3 regions of the Tardiphaga sp. 768_D3_N2_1 genome follow, and region 1 is predicted to be linked to each of the others. Evidence: riboswitches for the same ligand, from Rfam matches in the RefSeq annotation. Region 1 holds a riboswitch; each other region holds the start of a gene.
What was found. Region 1 has a riboswitch for cobalamin ahead of metE (5-methyltetrahydropteroyltriglutamate--homocysteine S-methyltransferase). Riboswitches for the same ligand answer to the same signal wherever they lie in the genome.

Region 2: it holds a riboswitch for cobalamin, as region 1 does, so the genes downstream of both, AB8A27_RS01315 (ribonucleoside-diphosphate reductase subunit alpha) here and metE (5-methyltetrahydropteroyltriglutamate--homocysteine S-methyltransferase) in region 1, are expected to answer to the same signal.
Region 3: it holds a riboswitch for cobalamin, as region 1 does, so the genes downstream of both, AB8A27_RS17455 (TonB-dependent receptor plug domain-containing protein) here and metE (5-methyltetrahydropteroyltriglutamate--homocysteine S-methyltransferase) in region 1, are expected to answer to the same signal.

What each region holds. Positions count from the first base shown of each region.
Region 1 is NZ_CP197245.1:2,073,199-2,077,025, reverse strand. Features, by position in the region: gene AB8A27_RS09525 (ATP-binding protein) at 1-102, shown strand, start outside; gene metE (5-methyltetrahydropteroyltriglutamate--homocysteine S-methyltransferase) at 156-2,531, opposite strand; cobalamin riboswitch at 2,636-2,847, opposite strand; gene AB8A27_RS09515 (peptidoglycan DD-metalloendopeptidase family protein) at 3,018-3,827, opposite strand, start outside.
Region 2 is NZ_CP197245.1:268,276-272,102, reverse strand. Features, by position in the region: gene AB8A27_RS01330 (HD domain-containing protein) at 1-372, opposite strand, end outside; gene AB8A27_RS01325 (GlxA family transcriptional regulator) at 545-1,504, shown strand; gene AB8A27_RS01320 (hypothetical protein) at 1,511-1,696, opposite strand; cobalamin riboswitch at 1,886-2,102, shown strand; gene AB8A27_RS01315 (ribonucleoside-diphosphate reductase subunit alpha) at 2,222-3,827, shown strand, end outside.
Region 3 is NZ_CP197245.1:3,700,783-3,704,609, forward strand. Features, by position in the region: gene AB8A27_RS17445 (O-acetylhomoserine aminocarboxypropyltransferase) at 1-890, shown strand, start outside; gene AB8A27_RS17450 (alpha/beta fold hydrolase) at 894-1,682, shown strand; cobalamin riboswitch at 1,731-1,934, shown strand; gene AB8A27_RS17455 (TonB-dependent receptor plug domain-containing protein) at 1,967-3,827, shown strand, end outside.

The DNA.
Region 1 (3,827 bases):
CTGGAATGGTCCACCACCCGCGGTTCGCGGTCAGGCCGTGTCGCCTGGCAGTTCGTGCAGGAGCTTGCCGGACGTCTAGGCGTGAAGCTGGCGGTGAATTAACGCGCGGCAAAGTAACCGCCCCGTCATGACAACGGGGCGGTGCCTGGCTTTCCCTAGACCAGATTTCGCAATTCGCGTGCTGCAGCGACCATGTTGACGAGTGCGGGCCGCACCTCCTCCCATTTCCGGGTCTTCAACCCGCAATCGGGATTGATCCAGAGCTGGGAGTCCGTCAGCCGCTGCCGTGCAAGCTTGAGCAGATCGACCATGTCGCGCGTTTCAGGCACCCGCGGCGAGTGGATGTCATAGACCCCGGGACCTATCTCGTTTGGATATTTGTAAGTCCTGAACGCATCGAGCAGCTCCATCTTCGAACGTGACGTTTCGATGGAGATCACATCCGCGTCCATGGCGCCGATCGCATCGATGATGTCGTTGAACTCCGAATAGCACATGTGCGTATGGATCTGCGTGTCATCCCGCACGCCCGACGAACAGATGTGGAAGCTTTCCACGGCCCAATCGAGATAGGACTTCCATTCCGACTTGCGCAGCGGAAGCCCTTCACGGAGCGCCGCTTCGTCGATCTGGATCATGCCGGCGCCGGCCTTCTCCAGATCCGCCACCTCATCGCGGATCGCGAGCGCGATCTGGCGACAGGCGACCTCGCGGGGAATGTCGTCACGCACGAACGACCAGTTCAGGATGGTGACAGGTCCTGTCAGCATCGCCTTCATCGGCCGTTCGGTGAGCGACTGCGAATATTGCCACCATTCGACGGTCATCGGATGCGGCCGGGACACGTCGCCGAACAGCACGGGAGGCCGGACGTAGCGGGAGCCATAGGACTGCACCCAGCCATGCTTGGTGAAGGCGAAGCCGGAAAGTTGCTCGCCGAAATACTGCACCATGTCGTTGCGCTCGAACTCGCCATGCACCAGCACGTCGAGCCCGATATTCTCCTGCCAGCGCACCGCCCTCGCCGTCTGGTTCTGCAGGAACGTCTTGTAGGCGGCATCGCTGAGTGCGCCCCTGACATGGGCTCCGCGTGCGTTTCTCACTTCCGTGGTCTGCGGAAACGAACCGATGGTCGTTGTCGGGAATGCCGGCAGCTTGAAGCGTCGATGCTGTTCGCCTGCTCGTAAGGCAAAGTCACTGCCGCGCCGACGCATGGTCGCATCGACAGAGGCGACGCGCTTCGCGACAGCAAGGTCGTGGATCTTCGACGATGCCAGTCGCGCAGCCGCCGCGACATCAGACGCGGCAAGCGTTGCAGCGACATCTGCGCGACTGCCGGCCAGCGCAGCACCAAGCGCGGCCAGTTCTTCCATCTTCTGGATCGAAAAAGCCAGCCAGCTTTTGACGTCCGGATCGAGCTCGGTCTCAAGGCCGAGATCGATCGGCACATGTAACAGCGAACAGGATGGCGCGAGTTCCACGCGATGTCGCCCGAGCAGATCAACCATGGGCTCCAGTCCATCGAGCAGACTGGACAGATCGGACCGCCAGATATTGCGTCCATCGATCACGCCAAGCGAGAGGACCATGTCCTTCGGCGCATTTGCCGCGACTTCATCGAACTGATCCGGCGCGCGGACCAGATCGAGATGAAGCCCGGCGACGGGAAGCGACAGCGCCAGATCGAGATTATCGCCGAGTTCGCCGAAGTAAGTGTTCAGCATGATCTTGAGTTGCGGGACCTCTTCCGCAAAAGCGGCATAAGTCCGCTGCAGCGCCTTCTGCGCAAGGGCGTCGAGATCGAGCACCAGACATGGCTCGTCCAGTTGAACCCATTCGGCGCCCTTGTCGGCCAGTTCGCCGAGTACCTCGACATAAACAGGCAGCAATCGATCGAGCAGTGTCAGCGGATCGAATGACGCATCCGCACTCTTGGCCAATTTCAGATAAGTCACGGGACTGACCAACACAGGCCGCGTCTGATAGCCGAGTGACCTCGCCTCCTCATATTCCCTGAGCGGTTTGCGCGACGCGAGACTGAAGGTCTGATCCGGCGTCAATTCCGGCACCATGAAGTGGTAGTTGGTATCAAACCATTTGGTCATCTCCTGCGCTGGCACGCCGTGGGACGCATCATGCGCGTGGGGCCTATGCTTACAGGCCTCGTCATGCGCGGCACCTTGCGATCCACGCGCCATGGCAAAATAGGTCGCGAAGGAAACGTCGCCGCCGGTCCAGCCATAGATATTCGGAATCGCGCCCACCATGACACTGGTATCGAGCACCTGATCGTAGAAGGAGAAGTCGTTCGACGGCATGACCGTGATCCCGAGCGACTTTTGACGTGCCCAGTTGGCGGCACGCAGCCCGACGCCGACATCGATCAGCGCATTCTCGTCGATTGCACCGGACCAGTAGCTTTCCAGCGCCATCTTGAGTTCGCGCCGCGGACCGATCCGTGGCGTACCCAATGTAGCAACAGGAAGTGAGGTAGTTGATTTTGAAGAAGTAGACTTTGACACAGTAGACATGGCTTAACCCCAATGATTGGGGGCAAAAGGCCAAAGTGACACGTCTGGATTCCACGACGGCAGCCGCGGAATCGCAACCGCACCACCGGGACACCCCGCCCGAGGACGTTTATGTTGTCGAGGCAGGTCTCCTGGCTCGCGGGTCAATGCTGCTGTCCGGTCTTCCCAAAACCTTTGCAGGTCTCAGTGACTTTAATGGACAGCGGCTCACCGCTTACAGTTGCGGGGGCAGCTCCGGCCTTGGCTTAACGCCTCACCGGCTTCCCTCTTAGCTTCGGGCAAACCTTCCCGAAGAACCACGACGGCTTCACATATGGGCAACATCGCGCAGCAGTCAACAGAGCACGCGCGGGCTAACTCTGCCCACGCGTAGCGGCGCATTGAAGATTCCAGAGCTGGAGTGGGCCGCAGCCCCGAGATCAAACGCATCAAGCCCGGCACGAGGCCGGGCTTGTGTGAATACGAACTACACTTCGTCGATTGCGCTTACGCGCCGTTGAGGAACTGCAGCGGATCGACCGGCGACGACCCCTTGCGTATCTCGAAGTGAAGCTGCGGCGACGTGACTTCACCGGACTGCCCGGACTTGCCGATCACCTGACCGCGCTTGATGGTCTCGCCACGCTTCACCATCAGCTCACTCGCATGGGCATATGCGGTGACGTAGCCGTTGGAGTGACGAACCAGAACCAGATTGCCGTAGCCCTTCAGCTCATTGCCTGAATAGGCAACGACGCCATCTTCGGCAGCCTTGATCGGCGTGCCTTCCGGCACGGCGACGTTGATGCCGTCATTGGACTTGCCATTGGTCTTGGCGCCATAACCTGTGACCACGCGGCCGCGCACCGGCCAACGGAACGTCGGCAAAGCGCCGGTTGCGTCAGCGGCTTTAGTCGGCGATTCCGGCGCGGTTTCTTCAGGCGTCGTCGTGGCGCTTGCCAGACGGGCCTTCTGTGCGGGCTCGGCAGACGCAACACGGGCCACGGCAGCGGACGTGACTGCGCCAGCCGGAGCGGCCGTCACGGCTGCGACGGGCGCAGCCAGCGGCGCGGCTGCGGGAGCCGCAGAAGCCGTACGTGCACCGGGCACAGTGATTTTGCTGCCAAGCTTCAGCTGGGCATTCGGCGCCAAACCATTGGCGCGCGCGAGTTCGGCGACCGGCACGTTGTTCCGGCGCGAGATGCTCATCAGCGTATCGCCGCGATTGACGAAATGCGTGGTCGACGCGCCGACGGCAGGCTTGCTCGGAGCAGCAGCAACGGCCGGAGTTGCCGCGGCGCCCTGGCGCGGAATGAT
Region 2 (3,827 bases), 1.8 Mb from region 1:
CACCGGCCGCTTGTGCTTGGGAATGCCCGGTGTCGTGTGAAGCGCGATGGCGTCCCAGACATCGTCGATGTCGCGCTCATCGATACTGTGACTGCGTAGAAAGTCCGCCGCAGCATTCGCACCATCGACTTCGAAGCGTTCATCCTGGCTCGCATAGGGCGCCTGCAGGCCCATGTCGTGAAACATCGCGCCGACATAAAGTAACTCCGGATCGACCTTGAGACCCTTGCGCTGTCCGGCGAGTGCGCCGAACAGGAAAACGCGATTGGAGTGGTGATACAGAAGATCGCTCTCGGTATCGCGTACCAGTTGGTCGACCTGGCGGGCGAGGGCGCTGTCAGGCACTTTAATGCCGGCGATGATCTTGCTCATGGGATGCTCTTTCCGTTGTGGATCTGACGCATCCGTTGTCGTCCGGGGGCTGTGTCCTCGCAATCGCACAGCGCCCTGCAAAACTGCCATTCACCCGTGATTTCCTGCCGAAATGTGACTATCTAATCCGTAGCACTCTGGGCCTCCGCCATTGATGGAATGAAACATCACCATGAAGACTGTCGCTCTTGCGATTTTTCCGGGTGTCCAGTCGCTGGACGTTGCCGGTCCGCTCGATGTGTTCATGGAGGCCAATAGCTTTGTCGCTCCGGATGATCGATATGACATTACGCTTGTCGCAGCAGACTGTGCGCCGCTGCGCGCATCGAACGGTTTGCGGATATCCGCCGATCTGGCGTTCAGTGATGCGAACAAGCCCTGGGATCTGGTGCTGGTGGCCGGTGGGCCAGGGCTGCCGACGGCTGAAGCCGACCCGCAGCTCACAGAGTGGCTGGCCAATGCGGCGCTTCATGCGGGGCGGTATGGCTCGGTGTGCACCGGGGCATTCGCGCTCGGCCACGCAGGCTTGCTCGACGACAAGACGGTGACGACGCACTGGCAGAATGCGCCGCTATTGGCGCTGCGCTTTCCGAAAGCGCATGTGGAGTTCGATCGCATCTATAGTCGTGACGGCGCGCTGGTGACCTCGGCCGGCGTCACCGCAGGCATCGATCTGGGTCTTGCTCTGGTCCAGGAGGATCATGGCGCGGACGTCGCGCTGGCCGTGGCCAAGCGTCTGGTCGTGGTGGCGCAGCGCCAGGGTGGCCAGTCGCAGTTCAGTCCCTATCTGGTGCCGCCGGCCGAGCCGGACTCGCCGATCGCGCGAGGCCATGCCCATGTGATGGCCCATCTGCGCGATGCCCACAGTGTGGATGAACTGGCCGATGTGGCGGGCATGAGCGCGCGCACCTTCGCGCGGACATTCAAGCAGGAAACAAAGATGACTCCGGCGGATTTTGTCGAAGGCGCAAGGATCGACACGGCGCGTAACCGGCTCGAAGGCAGCGATATGCCGCTGAAGGTGGTGGCTTATGAATCCGGTTTCACCACCGCCGAACATATGCGTCAGGTCTTCGTGCGACGGCTGGGCCTTACGCCTAGCCAGTATCGCGTCAGCTTTCGCGCGGTCTGATTCTGCTCAGGCGAGTTGCAGCGAAGAGATCGGATCGCTCGCAGGAAAGCTGTCCATCAGCGCCTCGTTCAGCATCTCGTCGACGCGGCGGCGGGCGATCTGCTCCGTCGTCTCGAACGCTTGCATCGCGTCTACTGCCTCCACGAACGCGTTGAAGTCGGTTCTCTCAGTGCTCGTTGCCTGGTTCCGCATGTCATCCTCCATTGATTGATGGCCATCTTTTGCCCCTCACAGTGCTTGCGGACAACGAATCGCATCGTTCAGAAACCGCCAACGATCCCGCAGTTTCCGCCACGCAAGCGGTTGTCCACTGAACCAACAGCCGCGCCGGATTTGTTGTCGGGGATCGCAATGCTTGCTTGACACTTCGCCGCGGTTCACACCAAATGTAGACGTCATGGTCTGCCCTGTCGCAAGACTTGGTGGATAATAGGGAAGCCGGTGAAAGACGCTCTTGAGCGTCACATTCCGGCACTGCCCCCGCAACTGTAAGCAGAGAGTTTGTTTCGACCACGTCACTGGTGCCGCTGGCACTGGGAAGACCGAAACAAGCGTTGGATCTGCGAGTCAGGAGACCTGCCGTGACACCAGAACGTCCATGGGCGGGGTGTCCCAGCGGTCGCTTGCAGGCAATGCCGGCGGATCTCCGCCGTGTATTTTGCAGCGTCCTTTCGGCCCCAGCCCCCATTGCTTGATGCATCACACGGGGTCCTGCCGATGCCTACTTCATCTTCCGTTTTGTCCCAAGGCCGCGGCGCGGCCAATTCTACCAACACCCGCGATGCGGTCCATGCACCGCTCATTCAACTCCCGCCGGAGACGCTCGTTGCGCCTGCGCGCGAACCCTCGATGCAGATCATCCGCCGCAACGGCACGGTGTCGCCGTTCGACGGCAGCAAGATTTCTGTGGCCATGACCAAGGCGTTTCTCGCGGTCGAGGGCCACACGGCAGCGGCGTCGCGCCGCGTCCATGAGGCGGTGGAGCAGCTCACCGGCGAAGTCGTGGCTGCGCTGACGCGCCGCGTCGGTGAAGGCCGCACCTTCCATATCGAGGACGTGCAGGATCAGGTCGAACTGGCACTGATGCGCAGCGAGCACCACAAGGTCGCCCGCGCCTATGTGCTGTATCGTGAGGAACGCGCCCGTACCCGCGCCGAGGAACTGGCAGCGAAGCCGGCGCTCGTCTCCACCGCCCCGGTGCTGCATGTCACCCTCGCCGACGGCACCCGTGCACCGCTCGATTCGGCGCGTCTTGCGCTGATCGTCAACGAGGCCTGCGCCGGGCTCGACGGCGTCGATGCCGCGCCGGTGCTGGAGGAAACCCGCCGCAATCTCTATGACGGCATCACGGTGGATGAACTGGCGCTGGCCGGCATCATGGCCGCCCGTACGCTGGTGGAGCAGGAGCCAAACTACACCTTCGTCAGTGCCCGCCTGCTGCTCGACAAGCTGCGCACCGAAGTGTTGTCCTATGTCCACGGCAGCCCGACCCATGCGTCGCAGGCCGACATGACGACGCGCTATGCCGAATATTTCGGTGCCTATATCAAGACCGGAATCGCAGCCGAACTGCTCGATCCCGAGCTCGCGCGCTTCGATCTCAAGCGCATCGCGGCGGCGCTGAAGCCGGAAGGCGATCTGCAGTTTCAGTTCCTCGGCCTGCAGACGCTCTATGATCGCTACTTCCTGCACGTGCAGGGCAATCGCATCGAACTGCCGCAGGCCTTCTTCATGCGCGTTGCCATGGGTCTTGCGCTGCGCGAGATCGACCGCGAAGCCCGCGCCATCGAATTCTACAATCTGCTGTCGTCGTTCGACTTCATGGCCTCGACGCCGACTTTGTTCAATTCGGGTACGCAGCGGCCGCAGCTCTCGTCGTGCTTCCTCACCACGGTGGCCGACGATCTCGATGGCATCTTCAAGTCGGTGAAGGACAATGCGCTGCTGGCGAAATATTCCGGCGGTCTCGGCAATGACTGGACCCGCGTGCGCGGCCTCGGCGCCCACATCAAGGGCACCAATGGCGAGAGCCAGGGCGTGGTGCCATTCCTGAAGGTGGCCAACGATACGGCGATTGCGGTCAACCAGGGCGGCAAGCGCAAGGGCGCGGTCTGCGCCTATCTCGAGACCTGGCATATCGATATCGAGGAGTTCCTCGATCTGCGCAAGAACACCGGCGACGACCGCCGCCGCACCCATGACATGAACACCGCCAACTGGGTGCCGGATCTGTTCATGCAACGCGTCGAGCAGGACGGCGAATGGACGCTGTTCTCGCCGGACGAGACGCCGGATCTGCACGACCTCTATGGCAAGCCGTTCG
Region 3 (3,827 bases), 1.6 Mb from region 1:
CGCGCGATCTCGACGCCTTCAAGGCGGCGATCAAGCCGAACACCAGACTCATCATCGGCGAAACCATCGGCAATCCCGGCCTCGAAGTGCTCGACATTCCCGCCGTCGCCGACATCGCCCATGCCGCGAAGATCCCGCTGCTGATCGACAACACCTTCGCGACGCCGTTCCTGTCGCGGCCGATCGAGCTCGGCGCCGACATCGTGATGAATTCTGCCACCAAGTGGATCGGCGGCCACGGCATCGCCATCGGCGGCGTCATCGTCGACGGCGGCCACTTCGACTGGCACGCCTCCGGCAAGTTCCCGCAACTCACCGAACCCTATGCCGGCTATCACGGCATCGTCTTCGACGAGCAATTCGGCAATGCCGCCTTCATCATGCGCGCCCGCACCGAAGGCCTGCGCGATTTCGGCGCGTGTCTCTCGCCGACCAATGCCTTCCAGCTGCTGCAAGGCGTCGAGACGCTGGGTATCCGCATGGAGCGCCACATGACCAATACACATGCAGTGCTGGCGGCGCTCACGGCAAACAAGGCGGTCGACTGGGTGCTGCATCCGTCGCTGGAGACTCATCCGGACTATGCGCTGGCGAAACGCCTGCTGCCGCGCGGCGCCGGCTCCATCGTCTCCTTCGGCATCAAGGGCGGCCGCAATGCCGGGCGCAAATTCATCGAGGCGCTGAAACTGACCAGCCATCTCGCCAATGTCGGCGATGCCAAGACGCTGGTCATTCATCCCGGAAGCACCACGCATCAGCAGATGGACGCGGAGCAGCTCAAGGCTGCCGGCATCGGCGAGGAGCTGATCCGCCTCTCCATCGGCATCGAATCCGCCGATGACATCATCGATGACCTCGCGCAGGCGCTGCGCATCTCGCAGAAGGGCTGAGCGATGCAACTCACCGTCAACGGTCACGAGACCTATATCGCGAATGGCGGCCGCACATTCGATCCATCGCTCCCGGTCGTCGTGATGATCCACGGCGCCGGCTTCGATCACTCGACCTGGGCCCTGCATACCCGCTGGTTCGCGCATCACGGCTTCGCCGTGCTGGCGCCGGATCTGCCGGGCCACGGTCGCTCGAAAGGCGAAGCGATCACGACCATCGCCGATCTCGCCGACTGGACTGCAGCATTGATCGACGCATCCGGCGCAAAGACCGCACGACTGATCGGCCATTCCATGGGCTCGCTGATCGCGCTGGAGGCCGCAGCGCGGCATCCCAGTAAAGTCACGCGCCTCGATCTGATGGGCACGGCAGGGACGATGACCGTCGGTCCGGATCTGTTGAAGGACGCCGAAGCCAACCAGCATTCGGCCATCGACATGGTGTCGATCTGGGGTCTCGGCTTTCGCGCCGAGCTCGGCGGCAGCCTCGCGCCGGGGTTGTGGATGCATAGCGGTGCGCAGCGCGTGCTCGAAGCCACAAAACCGGGCGTGTTGTTCGCCGATCTCAACGCCTGCAATACATACCAGAATGCGCTGACCGCTGCGGGCCAGCTCGATATCCCCGTCACGCTCATCCTCGGCGAGCGGGACATGATGACTCCCGCCAAGGCCGGCAAAACCCTCGCCGCCGCATTGAAAAACGCCCGGACGGTGATTCTGCCCGGCACCGGCCACATGATGATGGTCGAACGTCCCGACGACGTGCTCGCCGCGCTACAGATCGCGCAATAGAGTCTGGAACGGGTCGATGGCTGTTGCACCGCGCTGCGCGCTGTGCTTCCTGTCCTCTCAGTTATCGGTGCCTCCGCGAGGAGGTGAAACGGGAATGCGGTGCGGGGAGATATCCCCAATGCCGCGGCTGCCCCCGCAACTGTAAGCGGCCATTCCGGGTCCACAAAGCCACTGAATTTGCAACGCAGATTCGGGAAGGCGGACCGGGAGACCACCGCGAGCCAGGAGACCGGCCGGTAACGAGTTTCACACTCGTTCGACGGTGGGTCGACGGAAGGGGTTAAATGACTATCCGGAATTTGGCTGCAGGCACTGCAGCCGTTGTTGTTCTGTCCTGTTCTCACAGTGCTGCGCATGCGCAGTCCAGTGCCGAGCAGCTCTCTGAGATCGTGGTGACTGCGGACAGAACACCCGAGCAGCTCAATCGCACCGGCAGTTCGATCAGCGTCGTGTCAGGCGAAACCATCGCGACCAGCAATCCTGGCTCGCTGGTCGATGCGCTGCGCACCGTGCCCGGTCTCGACATCACGGAGAACGGCGGTCCCGGCGGCACCGCCAATGTGCGCCTGCGCGGCGGCAATACCGGCCAGACGCTGGTGATGATCGACGGCATCCGCGTCAACGATCCCACCGCAGCATCGGGCGATTTCGAATTCGCGATGTTCACGCCCTCGGCCATCGAACGCATCGAAGTCCTGAAGGGACCGCAGAGCGCACTCTATGGCTCGGACGCCATGAGCGGCGTGGTCAACATCATCACCAAGAAGGGCTCCGGTCCCGCGCAATTCAACGTCCGCACCGAAGCCGGCAGCTACGGCACGGTCGTGACGCAGGGATCGCTGACCGGCTCCAACGGCCCGTGGTCCTATGCCTTCACCGGCGGCGGCCAGCACAGCAACGGCTTCTCGCGTTACGGCTACCGTATCCCTGCACTTGAAGCGAAGTTTCCGAATCTCGAAAACGACAGTTTCGACCGCGTCGGCGGCTCGGCCCGCATCGGCTACGATGCAGGCGAAGGCATCCGGCTGGAGTCGGGTATCGTCCACTCGTTCACGCGCTCGGCCTATGACGCGGCAACCGGAACGCTTCCGGATACGCCGTCTGCAGCAACGCGTCTGCTGCAGACCGTCTATGGCCGCGTCGGCATCGATTCATTCGGTGGCATTCTGACTCACAATGTCACCGTGTCGAACACCCATACCGAGCGCTCGTTCACCGACGTCAGCTACAAGACCAACATGCTGCCGCAGAACACCACCACGAAGATCTCGGATTATGTCGGCAACAGTCTCGGTGCCGAATATCAGGCAACCCTGAAGCTCGGCGCATTCGGCTCCCTCGTCTATGGCGCTAAGACGCAGACAGAGACTGCGCAGACCTACAGCACGAACATCACGCCTATCGCGGGTCCTCAGACACCTTTGCTGTCAAAACAGCAGGATACTAACTCGCTCTTCGCGTTGTGGTCGGTGCCGATCGGCGAGCGGCTCAACGTCACGCTCGGCGGCCGCGTCGACGACGTCGTCGACGTCGCCCGCTTCGAGACGTGGCGCGCCACTGCCGCCTACAATATTGCGGAAACCGGCACCAAATTTCACACCAGCGCCGGCACCGGCGCGAAAGCGCCAACGCTATTCCAGCTCTACGACGTGACCTATGGCAGCAGGAACCTCACGCCGGAAACCAATTTCGGCTACGATGCCGGTATCGACCAGAGCCTGTTCAACGGCCGCGTCGTGCTGTCGGTCACAGGCTTTTCCACCGACTACAGCAATCTGATCAACTTTGTTTCCGATGCGTCTCGTCCACTTGGCTATTATGTCAACGTCGCCCGCGCCGAGACCAGCGGCCTCGAAGTCGGTGGCAATATCGACGTCATTCCGGGCTGGGTGAAGTTCAACGTGGCCTACACCTATCTGCACGCCCAGGACCTCGGCACCGACACGGTGCTGGCGCGGCGGCCGAAGAACTTCGCCCGCTTCGCACTCACGATCACGCCCACCGACAAGTGGATGATCGAGCCGCGTGTCACCACCGTGTCGAAGCGTTTCAGCAGCGCCAATCAGGTCGGTCAGGTTGATGCCTATACCCGCGTCGACCTCTATACCGAGTACAAGATCGATGCGAACTGGAAGGTCTTCGCTC